Regions from separate parts of the Ralstonia psammae genome, predicted to be linked through region 3. Evidence: predicted binding sites of a transcription regulator. Region 3 holds the regulator's gene; each other region holds the start of a gene.
The links. Region 3 encodes FNR, which switches genes on or off when oxygen is low (the NO sensors DNR and NnrR bind a similar motif). Its sites were predicted from a motif close to TTGATNNNNATCAA; they were not measured.
Positions count from the first base shown of each region.

Region 1: a site for FNR is predicted at 3,367-3,380, ahead of R2N16_RS13535 (cytochrome C). Genes of this name have one in related genera too.
Region 2: a site for FNR is predicted at 6,696-6,709, ahead of hemN (oxygen-independent coproporphyrinogen III oxidase). Genes of this name have one in related genera too.

Region 1 covers NZ_CATZBU010000005.1:301,738-309,614, forward strand. The annotation lists gene R2N16_RS13520 (zinc-binding alcohol dehydrogenase family protein) at 1-546, shown strand, start outside; gene R2N16_RS13525 (GlcG/HbpS family heme-binding protein) at 580-1,005, shown strand; gene R2N16_RS13530 (c-type cytochrome) at 1,269-1,889, opposite strand; gene R2N16_RS13535 (cytochrome C) at 1,928-3,268, opposite strand; gene R2N16_RS13540 (PAS domain-containing sensor histidine kinase) at 4,013-5,146, opposite strand; gene R2N16_RS13545 (SDR family oxidoreductase) at 5,376-6,125, opposite strand; gene R2N16_RS13550 (LysR family transcriptional regulator) at 6,320-7,231, shown strand; gene R2N16_RS13555 (sensor domain-containing diguanylate cyclase) at 7,585-7,877, opposite strand, start outside.
Region 2 covers NZ_CATZBU010000005.1:262,833-270,709, reverse strand. The annotation lists gene hyi (hydroxypyruvate isomerase) at 1-315, shown strand, start outside; gene glxR (2-hydroxy-3-oxopropionate reductase) at 716-1,627, shown strand; gene R2N16_RS13340 (glycerate kinase type-2 family protein) at 1,705-3,024, shown strand; gene pyk (pyruvate kinase) at 3,652-5,130, shown strand; gene hemN (oxygen-independent coproporphyrinogen III oxidase) at 5,155-6,639, opposite strand; gene R2N16_RS13325 (UvrD-helicase domain-containing protein) at 7,354-7,877, opposite strand, start outside.
Region 3 covers NZ_CATZBU010000002.1:178,871-186,747, forward strand. The annotation lists gene R2N16_RS04480 (pseudouridine synthase) at 1-396, opposite strand, end outside; gene scpB (SMC-Scp complex subunit ScpB) at 487-1,338, opposite strand; gene R2N16_RS04490 (sulfite exporter TauE/SafE family protein) at 1,826-2,569, opposite strand; gene fnr (fumarate/nitrate reduction transcriptional regulator Fnr) at 2,752-3,480, shown strand; gene R2N16_RS04500 (hypothetical protein) at 3,502-3,756, opposite strand; gene R2N16_RS04505 (FixH family protein) at 3,753-3,980, opposite strand; gene ccoG (cytochrome c oxidase accessory protein CcoG) at 4,007-5,470, opposite strand; gene ccoP (cytochrome-c oxidase, cbb3-type subunit III) at 5,467-6,390, opposite strand; gene R2N16_RS04520 (cbb3-type cytochrome oxidase subunit 3) at 6,403-6,585, opposite strand; gene ccoO (cytochrome-c oxidase, cbb3-type subunit II) at 6,589-7,272, opposite strand; gene ccoN (cytochrome-c oxidase, cbb3-type subunit I) at 7,283-7,877, opposite strand, start outside.

The DNA of each region.
Region 1 (7,877 bases), on a different contig from region 3:
GGAGCAGCGGGCGGCGTCGGCTCCATCCTGACCCAGCTGGCGCGCGCGCTGACGGGGATGACCGTGATCGGCACGGCGTCGCGGCCGGAAACCCGTGAATGGGTGCTGGCGCATGGCGCACACCACGTCATCGATCACCGTCAACCGTGGGCGCCCCAGTTGGCAGCGCTTGGCATTGAACACGTCACGCATGTGGCTGGGCTGAACCAAAGCGCCGCACACGTGCCGCAGATCGCCGCTGTGCTGCGCCCAGAGGGGCAATTCGCCCTCATCGACGACCCGGTGGACCTGAACATCGGCCCGTTCAAGGGGAAGTCCATTTCGATTCATTGGGAACTGATGTTCACCCGCGCCATGTTCACCACCGACACCATTGCCCGACAACACGCGTTGCTGCGCCGTGTGGCCGAGCTGGTCGATCGCGGAGACATCAAGCACACCCTGACGCACCGCATTGATGGCATCAACGCCGCGAGCTTGATCGAGGCGCATGCGCTGGTCGAAGCCGGCAACATGATCGGCAAGGTCGTCGTCGCGAATCCCTGAAATTCCTGAACCATATTTGTAAGGAGCCTCACCATGACATCACCTATCGTCACCACGGCAACGATCAGCCTGGAAGCCGCGCAAGCCTTGCTGGCGGAGGCGCGCCGCGCCTGTGCCGCGCGCGGGTTTGCCGCCACCATTGCCATTACCGATGCAGGCGGACACCTGCGCGCGTTCGAGCGTGCGGATGCCGCGCCTTTCCTGACCGTTGACGTCGCCATCAACAAGGCATGGACGGCAGCCTCGTTTGGCATGTCCACGCATCAATGGAACCAGTACATGGCCGAGCCCGCTGTGGCCCCGCTGGCGCACCATCCGCGCCTGATGCCGGTGGGCGGCGGCGTGCCGATTTTTCACGAAGGGCGTCTGGTGGGTGGCATCGGTATCTCTGGGGGCACCTCTGCCCAGGACCACGAGGCCGCCGAGGAGGCATTGCGGCAAGCAGGGTTTCTGTCTTGAGCTGTGAGCCCGCCAGTTTTGCGCGGGTTATCGGTTGGAGCGTCGTTGGCGCGGAGAACCCAAGACGCCGGATGCGAACTGGGAAGATGCCCTCATCGCCAGCCCCGTCGTCGGGCCCGCCACTTCGTGTGACGACGAGACAGCGGACGTCCAGTCAACACGCACGAAGGTCGTCCGCTCGGCGATTCACCGAGGTCACACCGCTGGCACCGGGTCACACGAAAGCCAACTCCGGGTCAGGCGCGATTGCGTTTGGCACGCCGCTACTGGGCTTGCAAGAACGCAGCAACCGCTTTCGCCTGGTCGTCCGTCAGCGTGTGTGCAACGGCGCTCATCACGGGAGCGTTGGCGCGCGTGCCGTTCTTGAACACGGAAATCTGCCGTAAGAGATAGGCGTCATGCTGGCCCGCCAGCCTCGGGAAGGTTCCGTTGCCCTGTGCTTGAGCCCCATGACAGGACGCGCACGCCGGTACGCCTTCCGCAGGCAGACCGTGCTCGAAAATCTCTTTACCACGCGCCATCAGTGCCGGGTCACCCGCAGGGCCGGCAGGGGCAGGCTGCCGCGCATAGTATTCGGCCAGAGACGCAATGGTTGTGTCGTCGAGCTGCGATGCAATACCCCACATAAAGGCCTGTGCATCGGTCTCACCGCGGCCACGGTTGCGGAAGCCTTTCAACTGCGCTTCCAGGTACTGCGGCACCTGCGCATCCAGGCGCGGGAACATCGGTGCTTCGCTCTTGCCGTGCGCACCGTGGCACGAAGAACACAGCTGCGCGGCAAGCCTCTCACCATCTTGCGCACCCACCATGTCCGACCAGCCGATCATCGCCAGCGCAGCCAACCCGGCCAGCCAGATTCGCCTGGGCTGATGGAATCCATTCATGGCCTTATCCCCCTCGCATCGTCGCGCGTGACCTACGGCTAGAACATGAACCAGCCCAGCAGGTAAATCGTGTTGTTGTCGACCGCATTTCTGCCGTTGCCGTCGTAATTGGTATGGGCGCCGTTGAACTTCAGGAACCACGTGTACTGCAACGCGAGCCTGATCTGCGGATGCGGTAAATAGTCCAACTCCAGGATCACGCCTTGGGTGTCTGGTCGCCCGTTGGCGCTGCCCGTCACAGGCGCTGGGGCGTAAAGGCCGGGGTCTGCGTTGCCGGTTGTTGAAAAGTACGCGACCGACCCCCCGTACTTGCGCTGGTAGTAGTACGACGCCTTGGCTTTGAAGGTGTCGAGATGATCGGTTGGGTTGGCCGGAGTGGGGCCCGCGCCGATGCCACCACTCGGGAAGCTGGCGCGCCAGTTCTGTTGCTCGTGTATCCATGCCGTCTGTGCCGTGAACGCATGGGTCATGGTCAAGTACTGATACTGCGCGTCGAGCGCATAGTCTCGGAAGCGATCGGTTGGTGTGCCCGGCATGGTGTTGTCGGGATACCGGTTGGCCAGCAACCCGAACGTGCCAAACATGACCGAATGGGAGCCCCACTCCTGGTTGTATGCCAGCCGCCAGTAGGGATTCGCGCCGCTCAAACGTGCCACGCCGCCCGGGGTTGCGGTGTCCTGCCCTGCACGGAACACGGAGAAGGCCTGATCGGCAGTTCGGTAGGCGCCCAGTTCTGCATAGACATGGCGCTGCCAGAACGCGTATGCGCTTGCGCCGACCACCTGCTGCGCCAAGCCGCCGTCGATGAGGGTGCCCGCCAATGGGGGCACGCCGATGCTGGGAGCGGCATACGGATACCCGAATGCCGGACTGCTGTTCCAAACGTCGGACACCGTTGGGTTGTTGTTGACCGTGACGCCGTAGATGAACTCGACGTCCTCACGCGTCAGGTGCCATGCGGCGCGTATATCGGTGTTGTCCAGTGCGCTGTGGTGGGCAATGCCGTCGTACGTCCACTGAGCAAAGGCACCCACGGGGCCCGCGATGCGTCCGGCGTAGAACAGGCTGACCTGCTGCGGCACGGTGTCCCCGTTGCGCACGAAGTCGAAGTTGTCCTGATCGATGGTCCGCGTGTTGGTGCGCGAAATCTGCACCATGCCCGAGAGCGGAATCGTCTTGTTGTTCGCCAGCGTGTAGCCAGTCATCTTGAAGAACCGGCCGAACGGGGTCAGTTCAGGAAAGCTGACATGGCAAGCCATGCACGCCATCCCGGTCTGACGCGCGAAAGCCGGTACCGCACCGGCTTGCCCGGGCCACGCCATCAGGCTGCCCATCAACAGCCCCGCGAGCGCATAGAGCGCAGCAATAAAACGTCGCATGGTGCTCCTCCCCAAATTCTTTTTCGGTTTTTTCACCAGCACGCTTAACCATGAAAGGCGCCTCGGCCGAAACTGTCAAACCTTCCACCGCGATCAGCCTGATACGGATCAACATTTAGCAGCGCCGCGAAGAAAGGAGGGCATGCAAAGAAAGGCGAGGTTTCCTGTCGCGACGCCTGTTGTACGTTTGCGCGCTGTGCATCGAAGAGCGGCGAGCCAGAGACTGCCGATTACGGGCGTTCGTCGCCCGAACGTGGGCGCCAATGTTCGGCGTCGATCCTGTCAGGCTGCACTGACAGCGCTTGCGGCATTTACCTACAGAACGAAAGGCACGCCCGGACAACACAATGAGCGTCCCCTGATAGCGGGAGTCGGGCGTCCCGCCGATACTCAAGTCAGTGACATCCGGCTCTCGATAAAGGTCATGGTCATGGACGACTATTGCACGCTGTGCGGACGACGCGGGCATTCTGCGTCGCACTGTCCATGGGGTTCGTATATGCGAATCCGTCGCTGTTCTCCGGCCCCGTTGAAGCGCGACCGCTCGTATGTCGCGGCCTTGATCACAGAACGACGCGCGCCGACGGTGCGCACCATGACTCTCACTCCTGCTTACGCGCTTTGATGCCGGGTCGCGTCGGTCGCATCATCACGCGATTGGCGGAAAAGCCCGAGTTACACTGCCGCGCCCAAGAAGCAGAAAGAGGACACACCACGGTCTGTTCTGTTGGCGGATGACGCCTACTAGCCCGGCGGCAAATCGAGTTCAATCGCTCTTCGCGGAATCGAAATCTGGATGCGGTACCCGCCCTGCGCAAGGGGCCCCGCTGCGAACGTTCCGCCCAGGCGCCGCACGCGTTCACGGATGCCTGCGATGCCCGATGACGGCGGCTGCCCGGCTGCAGGTTCGGCCGAGCGCGTTACGACGGCACCGTTGTTGCGAATCGTCAGCTCGCAATTCGACGGGTCGCATCGGAGATCGATCACCACTTCCGTTGCCGACGGTGCATGTCGGGCAACATTGGTCAGACCTTCTTGCACGATCCTGAACAGCGCAGTGGAGGCGGTGTCATTGAACGCCACCGTATGCGTGTTGCAGTTCAGCACGACCCGCAGTCCGGTATGTCGGCTGAAATCGGTGACGAGCCAGTCGAGTGCGGGTAGCAGCCCCAGGTCGTCGAGCATTGTCGGCCGCAGGCCGGCGGCAAGACGCCGGACCGACGCCAGCGCGTGGTCGACGGCATGGCTCATCGTCTGTGTTCTTTCGCGCGCATATGCCTGGGCTTCTGGCGTTGTGCTGTCTTCGGCAAGCAGGCCGGTGATGATCATCTTCAACGCAGTCAATTGCTGCCCCAGGTCATCATGAAGCTCGCGCGCAATACGCTTCTTTTCTTCTTCACGCGTGGCCTCGACGCGGGATGCCAGTTCACTCGCGTACTCCAGTTGCTTGAGTCGCTCGCGTTCGGTCAGGTCCCGGGTGACTTTGGCAAAGCCGATCAGGTCGCCGTCATCATCGTGCAGGGCGGTGATCACCACGTTGGCCCAGAAACGCGAGCCGCCTTTGCGTATGCGCCACCCCTCGTCTTCCCAGCGGCCAAGCGCGCGGGCGCGCCGGAGTTCTTCGTTCGGATAGTCCTGCGCAATTGCGTCGGCAGGATAGAAGACCGAGAAGTGCTGGCCGATGATTTCGTTGGCGTGATAGCCCTTGATGCGTTCGGCACCGGCATTCCAACTGGCAATGTGACCTGTGGGATCCAGCAGGAAAATTGCATAGTCCTGTATCGCGTCGACCAGGGTGCGATAACGCTCCTCCACGGGCACGCGAGCGATGGCTGCATCGCTTCCCAGTCTTCGCAATCTGTCTGCGTTGGTATCCATGCCAGGCCCTCATCGCAGCGGGTTCAGGCGCCAAAGGCAAGCCTGGGGGACATTGCAGCCCGTGCATGTGCTTAAGAATATGCCCCCGATCGACAGCAAGCAAAGCGCGCCTGGCCGATGCGACGATGCGCCAGATGTGCTGCTTGGCCAAGCTTCGATGCCCGCGCATGGGAGGCTGTTCAGCGGCTTGCGCCGCTGAAGATGGGTCGCCGCTGTCGACCAAGCCCCCTCAAACCTGAGCCATCCCGCCGTCGACGAACAACTCGATGCCGTTGATAAAGCTGGCAGCATCGGAGGCAAGAAAGGCGACGGCCTTGCCCACTTCCGACGGCTCCCCCAGACGACCCAGCGGCACCTGGGCGGCGAGGAAGTCGAACAGGCCCTGGCGCGTTTCATCGGATGCCAGCCCGCCCAGGCCCGGCGTGCGAATGGGGCCGGGGCTCACGACATTCACGCGAATACCGCGATCCTTCAGATCCATCACCCAGGATCGGGCGAAATTGCGCACCGCCGCCTTGCTGGCGCTGTAGACGCTGAAGTTGGCCGTGCCTTGAACAGAGACCGTGGACGACGTCAGGATGATCGATGCGCCGTCGGTCAGCAGCGGCAGCGCTTTCTGCACCGTGAACAGCACGCCGCGCACATTGGTGCCGAAGATCCGGTCGAAATGTTCTTCGGTGATGGCGCCCAGGGGCATCATGTCGCCGCCGCCGGCATTGGCGAACAGAATGTCCAGCTTGCCGGCCACCTTGGCAATCTGGGCATAGACGGCGTCGAGGTCGGATAGCACCGACGCATCGGCCCGCAATGCGGTCGTCCCGGGGCCGATCTCTGCGACGGCGGCATCCAGTTCAGCCTGACGACGTCCGGTGATAAACACCCGCGCGCCCTGGGCTGCGAGTTCCTTGGCGGCGCCAAGGCCGATGCCGCTGCTACCCCCCGTGACGAGGGCGATCTTGCCTTCGAGTTGCTTGTTCATGATGTGCTCCATGTCGTGATTTCAGGTTTGGATGCATGACCTCGCGGCGGGATACGTCTTGCTCTGTGTTGCCCCGTCGCGTTGGGCATGGAGGCACTGTAGGGCGCTCTCAGTTTCTGAAAAAGCTTGGCAAATGGAATTACTATCCACCACCATAGATAATTCAGGGCTGCGAGGGCGGCAGGAACATTCGAATGGATCAACTACTGGCAATGCGCTCCTTTGCGCGGGTGGTGGAGGCGGGCAGCTTCACGCGGGCGGCGGATTCGCTGGACATGCCCATTGCCACGGTCAGCAAGCAGGTGCAGGAGTTGGAAGCCCATCTGGGTGTACGCCTGCTGCAGCGGACGACGCGGCGCGTCACGGTGACACCGGAAGGTCAGGAGTACTACGCCAAGAGCACGCGAATCCTGCGCGACCTGGAAGACATCGACGCCTCGTTCAGCCTCGCACGCGGGCGGCCGCGGGGGGCTTTGCGCATCGATGTCGGTGGCTCGACAGCGCGCGATGTGCTCATTCCTCTGCTGCCCGAGTTCGTTGCCCACTACCCCGAGATCAGGATCGACCTGGGCGTGTCAGACCGCTCGGTGGATCTGATTGCGGACAACGTCGACTGTGTCATTCGTGGTGGCCCCCTGGACAACTCGTCCCTGGTCGCACGTCGCCTGGGCGACGCACCGCTGATCACGTGCGCCACCCCGGGATACCTCAAGCAGTTCGGCACGCCGGCCTACCCTGAAGAATTGAAGAATGGCCACCGGCTGGTGAGCTACGTGTTCAGCCAGACAGGCCGAGCGGTTCCATTCCGCTTCGAGCGCGACGGCGAAAAGACCGAGATCAAGGTCGAGCAGCGCTTCGGCGTCAACGAGAGCAATGCCCACCTGGCCGCCTGTCTGGCGGGCCTGGGGATCGTGCAGACCTTTGGCTATGCGGCCGAAGCCGCGATCAACGACGGTTCTCTGGTGGAAATCCTGAAGCCGTGGCGGCCGGCGCCTTACCCGTTCCACGTCGTCTATCCGCAGGCGCGCCATGTCACGCATCGCCTGAGAGTCTTCATTGATTGGCTGGTGGAGGCTTTCCCGGCGCGGCTTGAGCGGGGCCGCTGACGTCACCCGCTGCATTGGCGGGAGTGTCGCTGTGGATATGTGGATAAGGACGTGAAGAACTTCAGGGACAACTGTGTTGGTTGTCCGGGGTCAGGTTGTCCACAGCACAGGAATAACTTTGGCGTAGGTCGACAGGGTGGTGCACGCTCTGCACGAGTCATCCACGCAACGGCACATGCTGTCCGATGGGTTGTGCACGTTGCAAATCGTTGACGCGAAAGTGTTTTCTGCAGCTATCCACAGAAACGCTCCACCGTTATCTACTACTACTATTTTTATATACAAAAGAAATAAAGAAGACAGCAAAGACGGGCGAGACAAACGCTCTGCGGTGCTTGATCGTTTGACGTGCGTTACGTGAGCGCAGCCGGCACGCGCTGCGCGCTCATCACCAGATTGCGTCCGGCTGCCTTGGCCCGGTACAGCGCGGCATCGGCGGTTTCGACCAGCGTGTCGATGGAGAGGGCGCCCGCGCCCGGCACGGAGGTGGCGCAACCGGCGCTGACGGTCACATAGCGCGACGGCGCGGTGGCTTCGATGCGCAGGCGCAGCACGGCTTCACGCGCGCGTTCGGCCAGCGCCTGGGCCTCGTCGGCATCGGTGTCGGGCAGGACGACGATGAATTCCTCGCCGCCGTAGCGGGCGA
Region 2 (7,877 bases), on a different contig from region 3:
CGTACGCAGCAGGCGCTGGACCTGATTGCCGACGTGGACGCGTCCAACCTGTACGTGCAGTACGACATCTATCACATGCAACGGATGGAGGGCGAAGTGGCGAACACGCTGCGACGCCACCTGGACAAGATCAAGCATGTGCAGCTGGCTGACAACCCCGGGCGCAATGAGCCGGGTACGGGCGAGATCAACTACCAGTTCTTGTTCCGTTGGCTGGATGAGATTGGCTACAACGGCTGGGTTGGGTGTGAGTACAAGCCTAAGGCTGGGACTGTGGAAGGTCTGGGCTGGCGGGCTGATCACAAGGTGGCTTGATTTGCTTTTTTGCCTTGTTCCGGCGGGAAGGTTTCATCCTTTGTTTCATCCCCTGCCGGGGCTGACTCACTTTTACAGCAGCAACAGCAGCAACAAACAAGAGCCACCTTGGGCAGCACACAGATTGTGTGGAAGTTTCTGCCCTAGATGGCGCCTTGAATTTGTGTAAGCGGGCGGAAAACGGAAGGAGGCTGTTTGAGCGCAGCGAGTTTGCCTCCTTCTCCGCCCGGTTACACAAATTCAAGGAGGGTGTCGCCATCTCGGGCGCACCTTTCTTTGCTGACTTTCTTTGGCAAGACAAAGAAAGCCAGTCGGCCCCGGCAGGGGACGAAAAGCGGGATGAACCACCAAGGTTCAAACAAGCAAACCACCAACATTCAAACCAAGGAGATCCCTCACCATGGCAACCACGCTCAATCTCGGTTTCATCGGCCTCGGCATCATGGGCGCCCCCATGGCTGGCCACCTGCGCGCTGCCGGCCACACGCTGTTCGTGCACGACGTGAACCCGGCACCGGCAGCGCTGGTGGAAGCCGGCGTGACGGTCTGCACGAGCGCGGAAGAAGTCGCCAAACGTGCCGACATCATCTTCATCATGGTGCCGGACACCCCGCACGTCGAGGCTGTGCTGTTCAGCGAGAAGGGCGTGGCCAGGGCGCTGAAGGACGCAGGCAAGGACGCTGCTGCCGGCAAGATCGTCGTCGATATGAGTTCGATCTCGCCGATCGCGACGAAGGACTTTGCTGCCCGCATCAACAAGACCGGCGCGCAATACCTGGACGCTCCGGTGTCGGGTGGCGAAGTGGGTGCGAAGGCTGCATCGCTGACGATCATGGTGGGCGGTGAGCAAGTCGCATTCGATCGCGTGGCCCCGCTGTTCCAACTGATGGGCAAGAACATCACGCTGGTGGGCGGCAACGGCGATGGCCAGACCACCAAGGTGGCGAATCAGATCATCGTGGCGCTGAACATTCAGGCCGTGTCGGAAGCGCTTCTGTTTGCGTCGAAGGCAGGTGCTGACCCCGCAAAGGTGCGCCAGGCGCTGATGGGCGGCTTTGCCGCCTCGCGCATTCTCGAAGTGCACGGCGAGCGCATGGTCAAGCGTACGTTCGAGCCGGGCTTCCGCATCGAACTGCACCAGAAGGATCTGAACCTGGCACTGCAAGGCGCCAAGGTGCTGGGCGTGGCCCTGCCGAACACGGCCACCGCACAGGAGCTGTTCAACACCTGCGCCGCCAACGGCATGGGCAAGCAAGACCACTCGGCGCTGTGCCGCGCGATCGAGATCATGTCCAACCACGATATTGCCTAAATGCGCGTCTAAGTTGTGTGCACTGTCGCAGCCTTCGGGCGGCGGCAGTTCTTTTTGTTGCCTCCACGCCTTCTGCCATGCACCACGACCAGTCTGCCCAGGCCGCCTTGCGCGCTGCCTTGCCCAATCCGTCGCCGCGCGCGTTGCTGCACGGTCTGTTTGATACCGCAGTGGCTGCGGTCAGCGCGGCGCAATGCTTGCCGGCATTCCTGCCCGAACCGCCGCGTGGCCGCACGATCGTCATCGGCGCGGGCAAGGGTGCAGCGGCGATGGCCGAGGCGGTGGAGCAACACTGGAAGGGTGAGCTGTCTGGGCTGGTCGTCACGCGTTACGGGCACGGCCGTGCGCCCGGCACGAACGGTCGCATCGAAATCGTCGAGGCGTCGCACCCCGTGCCCGATGCGGCGGGCCAACGTGCAGCGCAACGCATGGTCGGCCTGCTCGACGGTTTGACGGAAGACGACCTTGTCCTCTGCCTGATCTCGGGCGGGGGCTCGGCTTTGCTGGCCGCCCCGGCCGAAGGCCTGACGCTGGGCGACAAGCAGACCGTCAACCGTGCGCTGCTCAAGAGCGGCGCGAGCATCGGCGAGATGAACTGCGTGCGCAAGCACCTGTCGTCAATCAAGGGCGGGCGCCTGGCGCTGGCGTGCGCACCGGCGCGCGTCGAGACACTGCTCATCTCCGATATTCCTGGCGATGACCCGACGCTCATCGCCAGCGGTCCGACGCTGCCCGACGCCACCACCTGCGCGGACGCGCTGGCCGTGATCAGCAAATACGGCATCGACGTGCCTGAAGCGGTGCGCCGGCATCTGGAAACCGGCGCGGGCGAAACCCCCAAGCCCGGCGATGCACGTTTCGATGGCCATCGCAGCCACGTCATCGCGACGGCCCAGCACGCGCTGGAAGCGGCGGCCGCACAGGCGCGCGCACTCGGTTATGAGGCGCACATCCTGTCGGACAGCATTGAAGGCGAGGCGCGCGATGTGGCGGAAGTGCACGCCGGCATCGTGCGGCAGATCGTGGCCCGCAATCAGCCGTTCACCAAGCCGTGCGTGATTCTGTCGGGTGGCGAGACGACGGTGACGGTGCGCGGTAACGGCCGCGGTGGCCGCAATGCCGAGTTCCTGCTCGCGCTGGGCGTGGCGTTGGAGGGTCTGCCGGGTGTGCATGCGATTGCTTGCGACACCGACGGCATCGATGGGTCGGAAGACAACGCGGGCGCGATGCTGACGCCAGATAGCCTTGTGCGTGCCGAAGCGGCTGGGTTGAGGCCCAAGCAGATGCTCGACAACAACGACGGGTATGGTTTTTTTGATGCGCTGGGCGATTTGATTGTGACTGGGCCTACGCGGACTAATGTGAATGATTTTCGGGCGATCTTGATTACCGGGTGAGTGATTTGGATGCGGGGATGGATTGATGTTTTTGGTTCATCCCTTGTTTCACCCCCTGCCGGGGGCGACTCACTTTCTTTGTCTTGCCAAAGAAAGTAAGCAAAGAAAGGCGCGCCCGAGATGGCGACCCACTCCTTGAATTTATGTCGCAGAGAGGGAGTGCAGGCAACTCGCTTCGCTCAAACAGGCCTGCACTCTTTTTCCTCTCTGCAACAGAAATTCAAGGCGCCATCTAGGGCAACAAAGTCAACGGCCAAACCATCGACCACGACTGCAGCAGGAACCAGCAACACAACGCGAAGCAATGCGAGCAACACAGCAACAAACGGAGCCAACTAGGACAGCACACAGATTGTGTGGCCGTACCCTGCCCTAGATGGCGCCTTGAATTTGTGTAAGCGGGCGGAACAAAGACGGGGAACTGTTTGAGCGCAGCGAGTTTTCCCCGTCTCCGCCCGGTTACACAAATTCAAGGAAGGGGTCGCCATCTCCGGCGCGCCTTTCTTTGCTTACTTTCTTTGGCAAGACAAAGAAAGTGAGTCGCCCCCGGCAGGGGGTGAAAGGGAGATGGACCACCAAGGTCCGCAAACGCAGCAAGCAATAGCCAGCCCACCGGAGCCATCAAAGATGCGCCGCTTCCGCAACACCAAAATCCTAGCCACCCTCGGCCCCGCCAGCAGCGACAAAGACACCATCCGCGCGCTCTTCGACGCGGGCGCGGACGTCTTCCGCCTGAACTTCAGCCATGGTTCGCACGAAGACCACCGCAAGCGCTACGACACCGTACGCGCGGTGGAGGCTGAGACCGGCCGCCCCATCGGCATCCTCGCTGACATGCAAGGCCCGAAGCTGCGCATCGGTACGTTCGCCGAAGGCCGCGTCGTGCTCAAGAACGGTGATCGCTTTGTGCTCGACCGCGATCCGACGCCAGGCGATGTCACGCGTGTGCATCTGCCGCATCCGGAGCTGTACGCGGCTGCCGCGCCGGGGCAATCGCTGTTGCTCGATGACGGCAAGATCCGCCTGGCTGTGGAAGCCGCCGACCCGACGGCCATCATCACGCGCGTGGTCGATGGCGGCCCGCTGTCGGACCGCAAGGGCGTGAACGTGCCCGACGCCGTGATCCCCATCCCCGCGCTCACCGAGAAAGACCTGCGCGATCTGGACTTCGCGCTCTCGCTGGGGGTGGACTGGATTGCGTTGTCGTTCGTGCAGCGCGCCGAAGACGTGATCGCCGCGCGCGAGATCATCGGCGACCGCGCCGGCCTGCTCTCCAAGATCGAGAAGCCCGCCGCGCTGCTGCATCTGGAAGACATCGTGCAGGCCTCCGATGCGCTGATGGTGGCGCGTGGCGACCTGGGCGTGGAACTGCCGCCCGAGCGCGTGCCCGGCGTGCAGAAGCGCATCCTGCGCATGGCGCGCCAGCACGGCAAGCCGGTGGTTGTGGCCACGCAGATGCTGGAATCGATGATCGAAGCGCCGGTGCCGACGCGCGCCGAAGCCTCCGACGTTGCCAGCGCCGTGTATGACGGTACCGATGCCGTGATGCTGTCGGCCGAATCGGCCAGCGGCAAGCACCCGGTGGCGGCGGTCAGCATCATGAACCGCATCATTGCCGAGACCGAGCGCGATCCGCTGTACCGCAACCTGATCGATGCGCAGCACCAGGCCCCCCTGCCCACGCGCCAGGATGCCATCTGCGCGGCCCTGCGCGACGTCACGCACATCCTGGGCGCGGTGGCCACCGTCACCTACACGTCCAGCGGCAAGACCAGCCTGCGCGCCGCACGCGAGCGGCCGCTTGCGCCCATCGTGAGCATCACGCCGCGGCTGGACACCGCGCGCCGGCTGGCGATTGCCTGGGGTGTGCACAGCACCGTCAGCCCAGACGTGAACAACGTCGATGAAATGGTGGATGCAGCCTGCCGTGCCGCCGCGCGCGAAGGTTTTGCCGTGTCTGGCGACCAGATCGCCATCACGGCGGGCATGCCGTTCGGTCAGGCCGGTTCGACCAACCTGCTGCGCCTGGCGGAGATCTGGCCGCAGACGCTGGTCACCGCACAAACCGAAACCACTGCACTGCAGCCCGAGCCGGCAACGGTCTAACGTGCCTTCGGGCCAGTCGGTCGATCAGACCACCTTGGAGTAGCGCGGGACGAAGGTGACGGGCTTGCCCTCGGCTTCTACCGCGCGCTCCGTGCCTGCCTCGCGCAGGTGCGCATCGAACACCATGGCGATGCGCCGCACCAGCAGCCGCCCTTGCGGCGTGATGACGATGCGTTCGTCGCCGACTTTCAGCAGGCCGGCGTCTTCCAGCGGCGCCAGCGCGGCAAGCTCGTCCGCAAAGCTGCGCTTGAAGTCCAGCCCGTGGCGTGCGCCGAATGCGCGCATGTCCAATTCAAACCCGCACATCAGCTCGCCGATCAACGCCCGGCGCACGTGGTCGTCGGGCGTGAGCGACATGCCGCGCAGCACGGCCAGCTCCCCTGCGTCGACGCGCGCGTAGTACGCGTCGAGGTCCTTTTCGTTCTGCGCATACACATCGCCCACGCGGCTGATGGCGGACACACCAAATGCCAGCATGTCGCAATCGGCGTAGGTGGAATAGCCCTGGAAATTGCGCTGCAGCCGGCCTTCACGCTGCGCGATGGCGAGTGCATCGTCGGGCCGCGCAAAGTGGTCCATACCGATGTAGACATAGCCCTCGGCGACAAGGCGCTCCACCGTCATGGCGAGCAAGTCGAGCTTTTCGTCAGCGGTGGGGAGCGCGAGCATGTCGATCCGGCGCTGCGCCTTGAACAGGTGCGGCAGGTGCGCATAGCTGTAGACGGACAGCCGATCGGGCGCCATCTCCAGCACGCGGTCGAGCGTGGCATTGAAGGTGTCCGTGCGCTGATGCGGCAGGCCGTAGATCAGGTCGAAGCTGATCGACTCGAAGCCAAGCCGGCGCGCGGTGTCGACCACGCGGCGCGTCTCTTCCACACTTTGGATGCGGTGGACGGCGCGCTGGACGTCGGGGTCAAAGTCTTGAATGCCAAGGCTTGCGCGGTTGAAGCCGATGTCGGCCAGGACTTCAAGCGTGGCGTCGTCGGCATGGCGCGGATCGAGTTCGACGGAGATCTCGGCATCGCTGGCCAGATCGAAATGCTCCCGCGTGGCGGCCATCACGGCGCGCATCTCGTCGTGCGCAAGGAACGTGGGCGTGCCACCGCCCCAATGCAACTGCGTCACGCGGCGCAGAGGGCCAATCTGGTTGGCCACCATCGCCATCTCGCGCGCAAGGGTTTCAACGTAGCGTGCGCTGCGCGAGCGATCCTTTGTGATGACCTTGTTGCACCCGCAGTAATAGCAAAGGTTCGCGCAGAACGGCAGGTGCATGTACAGCGACAGCGGCGCATGCAGCGCCGGCGCGATCGCGGCGCGGCGGTGCAAGGCGTCGAGATAGTGGGTGTTGCCGAACCCGTTGTGAAAGCGGTCGGCCGTCGGATACGAGGTGTAGCGCGGGCCGTGCGTATCAAAGCGCTGTGCGAGCGCGCGCACCTGCGGCGCCGACCAGCGGAAGGCGGTGTCATTTGCGGCAGACGGAGCGTCGGCCCGTTTGGCGAACGGAAACATGGGGCGATTGTTGTGGGGGCGATGGTTCATCCTAAAACTGCGGTGCCGGCGTCGCGTTGATGTGTGTCAACGTCGGTCGATGCCTGGACCAAAGCGTTGCTAGCTGCACGCGGGCTGGCACAACGGCACAACAGTGCAGGTCTTCGACGGGTCTTTTCGGGGTTTTGGGTTGTTGGTGCATCCCTTGTTTCATCCCCTGCCGGGGCTGACTCACTTTCTTTGGTCTTGCCCAAAGAAAGTAAGCAAAGAAAGGCGCGCCCGAGATGGCGAAAGATTCCTTGAATTTCCATAACCGGGCGGAGACGGGAAAAACTCGCTGCGCTCAAACAGTTTCCCGTCTTGTTTCCGCCCGCTTACGGAAATTCAAGGCGCCATCTAGGGCAGGAAAGTCAAAGGACAAAAACCAAACCCGAACCCTCGGGGCGCCCGCCCAAACGACAAGGCCAACCGCGCGATGGGTTGGCCTTTTTCTTTTGACGTTGAGCCCTAGATGGCGCCTTGGATTTTTGTTGCGGGGAGGATAAAGAGGGGAGGCTGTCTGAGCGCAGCGAGTTTGCCTCCCCTCCCTCCCCGCGACACAAATCCAAGGGGAAGTCGCCATCTCGGGCGCGCCTTTCTTTTGCTTACTTTTCTTTGGCAAGACAAAGAAAAGTAAGTCGGTCCCGGCAGGGAACGAAAAGGAGATGGACCACCAAGGCAAAACCAAAAACCCAATCACGAAGCCACTGGTTTCTTAGCCGCCAACAACCCCTTCAACGCCCCCAACCGATCCTTCGGCGACATCGCCGGCATCGTGTCCTCCGGCGTCGGGCCGGCATCCTCCCCGAGCTTCATCTCCGCGATATAGCGCGACGGCTCACACACCACCGTCTCCCGCGCACGCTTGCGCTTCTTGCACCAACTGATATGCAAGCTGCGCTGCGCCCGCGTGATCCCCACATACATCAGACGCCGCTCTTCTTCGATCTTCTCGTCGGTCAGATCGTCATCTTCACGGCAATGCGGCAGGATGCCCTCTTCCACGCCCACCAGAAACACGTGCGGATACTCCAGCCCCTTGCTCGCATGCAGCGTGGACAGGCGCACCGCATCCGGGTCTTCTTCCTTGCCTTCGAGCATGCTGATCAGCGCGATGGTCTGCGTCAGCTCCAGCAGGTTCTTGCCGGTGTCCGCCAGGCCATCGGCATTGTCGAAGCCGGTGGCCTCTTCGCCGTCTTCTTTTTCGGGCTTGGTGCCCT
Region 3 (7,877 bases):
ACGTTCGGTGCGCTCGGTGCGTTCCGCCGGCTGGCCCTCGCCTTGGCGACGACGGTTCTTGCCGAAACGGCCACGCGGGCCACGTCGCTCACCCTGGCCTTCTGCTGGCGCCTGTTCTGTCGGCGCAGCACCTTCTGCTGCAACTACCGCCGGCTCGGCCGCCGCCTCTTTGGGCTTGCGTGCCCGTGGTGCGCGGCTCTTGCGCGGTTGCGCAGGCTGGCCGGCGTCTGCACCACCTGCATCAGCGGCTTCGCCTTCAGGGCGACCGTCCTGCTGCTGGCGGCGCGAAGCCACGAGGTTGCGCAAGCCGCGGCGCAATCCCTTGCGACGAGGCGCGGCCTCAGTCCCATCACCGCCGTCTTGTCGCGGCGGCTGAGCTTCGGCATCGGCCGGCATACGTGTATCCATGGAATCTGGCTGGGTGTTCACAACGTCTTTCAAATCTAGGGGTTCAGACCATGCGCCAACTGCGCGGCCGGCATAGCGTTACGAATGCTCATTGGCGGGAGCCGCAGGCGGCTCGACCGGTGTTTTGTACTCATCTTCGGACGCAACGTGAGCCACACTCACCGCTTGCGACTCGGTTTCCAGGGCCGGCTCGTCTCCCGCCGCCACCTCAGGCTGCGCTTGCGTTTCAGCGACCACGTCAACGGAAGCTTCAGCAACGGGCGATTCCGCCGTTTCCGTCGTTTCCGCCACTGAAACCTCTGCGCTCTCGGCACCTTCCGGCGCGTCGTTGACCAGCGCAGTCAACTCTTCCATCGCAATTGCACCGCCCTCGAATTCGATGGCGCCCTGCTCCAGCAGGCTTGCCTGCACCTGGGCGCGAGCATCTTCGAGCGGTGGCAGCTCGTCCAGCGAGCGCAAGCCAAGGTCGTCGAGAAACTGCTTGGTCGTCGCATACAGCGCCGGGCGGCCCGGCACGTCACGATGCCCAATGACTTCGATCCAGCCACGGTCTTCAATCTGCTTGATGACCTGCGTGTTGACCGTAACGCCGCGAATGTCTTCGATATCGCCGCGGGTGACCGGCTGGCGATAAGCGATGATCGCCAGCGTTTCCATCACGGCGCGCGAGTACTTGGGCGGCTTTTCCGGATGCAGGCGGTCGAGATACATGCGCATCTCGGGGCGGCTCTGCAGGCGCCAGCCGGACGCCAGCGCAACCAGTTCGACACCGCGATTCAGCCAGTCCTGGCGCAGCTCTTCGAGCAGCACTCGGATGGTGTCCGCGGAAACATCTTCGTCGAACAGCTTGCGCAAGTCATTGACTCGCAACGGGTCCTGCGCGCAGATCAGCGCGGTTTCGAGGACGATTTTCGCCTCTTGGGTATTCATCGGGTTGAGCGGCTCGTCATTGCTCGCGCGCGGCCAGTCGCCATCACGCTTGAGGTTTGTCGTCCCGCCGCGAAGCACGCGGCATTTCTGAATGCTGTTGCCCGCCCGGGCCCGGCGCGTAAAGGCCAATGGATTCAATTGAACCCTGCACCGAAACGCAATGGCTATGCCCGCAAAGTAGGGCCGGAGGAGCGAGTTGATCCGGTGCCGGTCAGGCACCACAAGGGCAATTTCTTCCGCCGCCATGGGGACGGATACTGCGCCGGACGACTACCAACGAAGAATGGCAGCCCGCCCGAATCGACTGTCCAGGGTGACTTTACCGCTGGATGGCATCGCTTGGCGCCGCGCTTGGGATTGTTGATTTGCGCGGGTGGCGAATCGAATTGTTGTCGATTGTAGGGCAATTTCCCGCGGGGCCGCAACCGGGAAGATGTCCTAGCCTCTCGTCCCAGGCCGGATGGCAATTTGCGCGTGCTTTAAACGCCTACAGCACCAGACAGAAGCCATGTGCGTTGAGCATCTCTGGAAGCCAGATTGCGTGCGCCAGCCCCCAGACCCCGAACATGGCGATGACAACGCCCGCCGCACCTCGCACCCACCGCTGGCGCGACAGTCTGCGCAGCCACCCGGCCAGGCCAGACATCATCAGCAGGTTGGGCAGCGTACCCGCACCAAAGGCGAGCATGACCACGGCCCCCGAGGCAGCGTTGCCTGCCAACAACGCCACAGCCAATGCGCCGTAGACCATGCCGCACGGCACCAGCCCCCACGCCATACCCGTGATATACCGGCGCAGCAACGGCGGCTGACGTTGCAGCCTGCCGCCCAGCGTGGCGGCCACTCGAGACAGGCCACCCGCGACGCGGCCGAGCCAGCGCTCAAGCCACACACTGCGCCACGCATCTCCGGCAGACCGCACAAGCAGCAAAACCCCGTAGGCGAGCAGCAACGCACTGGCGAAGGCAAACAAGCCGCGTTGAATCGGCAGCCATTGCTGGCGCCAGACGGTCGCGCCCATCGCACCCATGATTGCGCCAAGCAGCGCGTAGGTGGTCAGCCGCCCCGCATGCATGACGACCTGCTCAAACCAGAGCCTGCGACGCGACACGATCCGTACCGCCACGCCCCCACGTTCGGCCGCGAGTGCAATACCACCGCACATCGCCAGACAATGCACACCGCCTAGCAATGCAATCAGAAAAACGCTGAGCAGCGCCGCGGCACTCATCTTTCTGACGCTCCTTTGATATGGGCCAAAGTTTTCGTTTTACTGTTGCGAACTAAGCGTAATCGGCGCGATTTGCCGCATCGGAAATGTCCGATGACAAGAAGGTCGCCGTTATAATAAGCGTGAGTTGCACCACAAGAATTACTCATTTCACTTTCACGAAATTCAGCCGCCCCCGCCCCGTGCTCACTCGAATCGCACTTACCGATCAAGCCTCGCGTTGCTCCACCTGTGTACTCGGGCAAATCTGCCTGCCGGTGGGAATGAACTCGGACGACGTGCGCAAAATGGACGATTTGGTCGGCGAGCGCATCCGCATTAAGAAGGGGCAATCGCTCTACTCCCTGGGTGAGCCGCTGGAAGCGGTTTACGGCATTCGTTTCGGCACGCTCAAAACCCACCTGACGCTTGAAGACGGTCGCCACCAGATCACGGGGTTCCACCTGCCGGGTGAAATCGTCGGGCTCGATGGCATTGGCGATATGCGCCACGTGTCGGACGCTACCGCGCTGGAAGATACGGAAGTCTGCGTGGTGCGCTACGACGAGTTGCAACACCTTTCGCGCCGGCTGCCTTCGCTGCAGCATCAGTTCCTGCGCATCATGAGCAAGGAAATCTCGCAGGATCATCTGATGTTGCTCACGCTGGGTTCCATGCGTGCGGAGGAGCGCCTCGCTGCGTTCCTGCTCAACCTCTCGAAGCGTTCGGCCCAGCGCGGATATTCCTCCACCGAATTTGTGCTGCGCATGAGCCGCGAAGAACTTGGCAGCTATCTGGGTCTCAAGCTCGAAACCGTCAGCCGCCTGTTCTCGCGCTTTGCCGAAGCGGGCCTCATTCAGATCCGCCAACGGCACGTCAAGCTGATCGACCTGGCCGGCCTGCGCCAGGTCATGAGCGGTCAGGCCACCTAAGCTGCTTTCCATGGCGCCCGCTCACACGAGCGGGTGTTCATGCGCTTCGAGTTTGCCGATGCCCGGCGACACATAGAGCGTCAGCGCGCTCGACAATCCGCACAGCAACCAGAACAAAAAGAACGACATGGTGTAGACCGCCTGGGCCGACACCGTGATCTGTTCGCCGAAGAAGCGCAGGTCGGCGGGGTCCACCACCGCAAAGACCACCAGCTCAGCCAGCGCGGCCGACAGAAATGCCGGCCACAGAATCCACATCAGCAGTCGACGCTTCATCGGGCCTCCGCGTGGATGGCATGCGCCGGTGCGACGGCCGTCTTTTCGACGACTAAACCGCGCCGCACGACGTTGTCGTGAATAACGGCATCGGGATGTGACATGGCCAGCCAGATGGTGACGCCACAGCCGATCATGGCGACGAACGGCCCGGCCATCAGCAGCCACGGCCAGGGCTCGCGCCACCAGGGACGGACCGGTGCGGAAGATTGCGTTGCGTGCATCGTTGCCTCCTGTTGGGGATGCCGCGTCAGCGCGGCACGATGAAGCTCGACGGTTCGCGCAGTACGAGGCTGTCGCTACCGCTGTCTGCATGGATGACGAAGCGGATCTTGTGCGAGCCTGGGGCGGCGTCGTCGGCCGGCCGGCGTACACGCACGGGCAGCAGCCGGTTGGCCGCCGGCGGCAGTTCCAGTGTGGTCGACTCACCGCGACCGCCCTGCACGTCCAGTTCCGGCATGCCCTCTGCGGTGATGGTCACGCGCACGGGGTGCTCGGACGCGTTCATCAGCTGCAGGCGATAAACGTTCTCGATCTTGCCGCCTTCCACTTCACGCGCCAGTGCACCGCGATCGCGAATCACGTCAACCTTGAGAGGCTGACGCATCGCCAATGCCACGATGAAGCCGGCGATGAGGACCAGCATGATCCCGGTATAGATCAGCACGCGCGGGCGCAGCAGATGCCGAAGGGCTTCCTTCGGACTGAGCCGATCACGCATCGCCCGCTCCGACGTATAGCGGATCAGACCGCGCGGGTAGCGCATCTTGTCCATGACCTGATCGCAGGCGTCAATGCAGGCGCCGCAACCAATGCATTCGTATTGCAGCCCTTGGCGGATGTCGATGCCGGTCGGGCACACCTGTACACAGATGCTGCAATCGACACAGGAACCGAGACCCTGTGCTTCGAAATCGGCGTTGCGCGAACGGCTGCCGCGCGGCTCGCCGCGCTGGGTGTCATAAGTGACGACGTAGGTATCGGGATCGACCATCACGCTCTGGAAACGAGCGTAGGGACACATGTAGCGGCACACTTGCTCGCGCATGAAACCGGCGTTGCCCCATGTCGCGAATGCGTAGAAGAGCATCCAGAACGTCTGCCAAGGGCCGAGCGACAGCGTCCAGGTCTCCATGCCCAGGTCGCGGATCGGCGTGAAGAAGCCGACGAAAGTGAAGCCCGTCCACAGCGCGATCAGCACCCAGGCTGAATGCTTGGTGGCCTTGAGACGCAGCTTGCGCAGGCTCCAACGCTCACCGTCGAGCCGGATGCGGGCAAAGCGGTCGCCTTCGACATGCCGCTCGATCCACATGAAGATTTCGGTGTAGACCGTCTGAGGGCAGGCATAGCCGCAAAAGAGCCGCCCCGCCACCGCCGTAAACAGGAACAGCGCCAGCGCCGAAAGCACCAGCAGCACCGTCAGATAAATGACATCCTGTGGCCACAACACGAGGCCAAAGAGGTAGAACTTGCGCGCACCCAGGTCGAACAGCACGGCTTGGCGACCGTTCCACTGGAACCACGGCAAGCCATAGAAGATGGCTTGCGTGGCCAGCACCAGCCAGACGCGCCAACGCGCAAAGGCGCCGGTCACGGCGCGCGGATAGATCTTGCGCCGGACCTCATAGAGCATCTGCTCGGTCGGTGCGTCCTCGGCGCCCGCCGCCGCAGTAGCGGGCGTCATCGGGCGCCAGGCTGGCTCGTTGTTGCTCATTGCGCGTGACTCGTGTTGCTGTTCGACAGACCCCAGACATAAGCTGCCAGCATCCGGATCTTCTCCGGCGAGAGCAGGTTCTCGTGTGCCGGCATCGTGTTGTCCCGGCCCTTGAGGATGGTCTCGACGATGGTCGCTTCCGAGCTGCCATACAGCCAGACGCGGTCCGTCAGGTTAGGTGCGCCGAGCGCCTGGTTGCCCTTGCCGGTTGCCATGTGGCAGGCCGCGCAGACCGACTTGAAGGTCGGTTCGCCGCGTGCTGCCTTGATCGGGTCGTAAGACAGGCCCGACAGCGAGCGCACGTAGTTGGCCACGTTGACAGCCTGATTGCCGTCCACCACCGCCGCCAGCGACGGCATGACGCCGTGACGCCCCTTGGTGATGGTGGTCAGGATCGTCTCGGGCTCTCCGCCGTACAACCAGTCGTTGTCGGTCAGATTCGGAAAGCCCTTCGAGCCGCCGGCGTCCGAGCCATGGCACTGCGCACAGTTGTTCATGAACAGGCGCTGGCCGATCTCATGGGCCTGCGGGTCCGCGGCGATCTGCTTGATGTCCGTGCCGGCATAGCGCTCATAGAGCGGGCGGACCTGCGCGTCGGCCGCCGCACGCTGCGAGGCCAGCTCGCCGCGCGTGGAGAAACCAAGCACCCCGCCGTATGCGCCCAAGCCCGGGTAGAGGATCAGGTACCCCAAAGCAAAGATGCACGACAGCAGGAACATCCACATCCACCAGCGCGGCAGCGGATTGTTCAGTTCGCGCAAATCGCCATCCCAGACGTGACCGGTATCTTCACCGGCGCTGTGCCCGGGAGCCACTTGAATACGCCGCTGGGAGAACAGCAGCCAGATGCACCACACGATGCCGACCAAGGCGATCGCTGCGATGTAATACCCCCAGAAATCCGAAATGAAGTCGCTCATGATTCTGTGTCCTTATTGATGCGGGCGCGACGCATCTGCGCGCATACCAGCGACCTCGGTCTCATCGGGCAGCAGGAACGGCAGCATGGCCGACTCCGCATTGGCAGCGCGACGATGCGCGGAGAATGCCCACCAGGTGATGCCGACGAACAGCACGAGAAAAACGGCAGTCGCGATTGCACTCAGCATGGCCATGGCTTACTCCTTGGCGGCAACGGTGGCAGGCGCAGCAGCAGGGCCGACAGCCATGTCCCGGACGTTGCGCAGTTCCACACCGAGGCCTTGCAGATAGGCGACCACAGCGTCTTCTTCCGTCTTACCGGCGAGCTGCTCGCGCGCACCGGCGATCTGTGCATCCGTGTACGGCACACCGAGCTGGCGCAGCACGTGCATCTTCTTTTCGATGTCGCTGTTGTCCAGCGGCGTCTTCGACAGCCATGCATATGACGGCATATTCGATTCGGGCACCACTTCACGCGGGTCGCGCAAGTGAATGCGGTGCCAGTCATCCGAGTAGCGTTGCCCCACGCGCGCCAGGTCCGGACCCGTGCGCTTGGAACCCCACAGGAACGGATGATCGAAGACCGACTCACCTGCCAGCGAATAGTGGCCGTAGCGTTCGGTTTCGGCGCGAAGCGTACGCACCTGTTGCGAGTGGCAGCCGACACAGCCTTCGCGGATGTAGATGTCGCGGCCCGCGAGACGCAGCGGCGAATACGGCGCAATGCCGTTGACGGGCTCAGTGGTCGAATGCTGGAAGAACAGCGGCAGGATCTGCACCAGCCCTGCAATGCTGACCACCACGAGCGTCAGCACGATCAGGAACCCGATGTTCTTTTCCAGCGTCTCGTGCGAGAAAAAGCGATTGGATTGGTTGCTCATGTTCGTCTCCTCACTGTGCCGCGACCATCGGGGCCTGGGCTGGTTGAGGAATGGGCGCGTCAATGGCCTTGCTGCCCTGGACAGTTTTGAACACGTTGAATGCCATCAGCAGCATGCCGCCCAGGAAGCACAGGCCACCCAGCAAGCGAATCACATAGAACGGATACGTTGCCTTGACGGCCTCGACAAAGCTGTAGGTCAGCGTGCCGTCGGCCTCGGTGGCGCGCCACATCAGGCCTTGCATCACACCGGCAACCCACATGGCGGCGATGTAGAGCACCACGCCGATAGTCGCCACCCAGAAGTGCACCTCGATCAGGCGCGTGCTGTACATCTTCTGCTGGCCGAACAGGCGCGGGATCATGTAGTACATCGAACCGATGGTGATCATCGCCACCCAGCCCAGGGCGCCGGAGTGCACGTGGCCGATCGTCCAGTCCGAGTAGTGCGACAGCGCATTCACGGTCTTGATGGACATCATCGAGCCCTCGAACGTTGCCATGCCGTAGAACGACAGCGCCACCACGAGGAACTTCAGGATCGGGTCGGTGCGCAGTTTGTGCCAGGCACCCGAGAGGGTCATGATCCCGTTGATCATGCCGCCC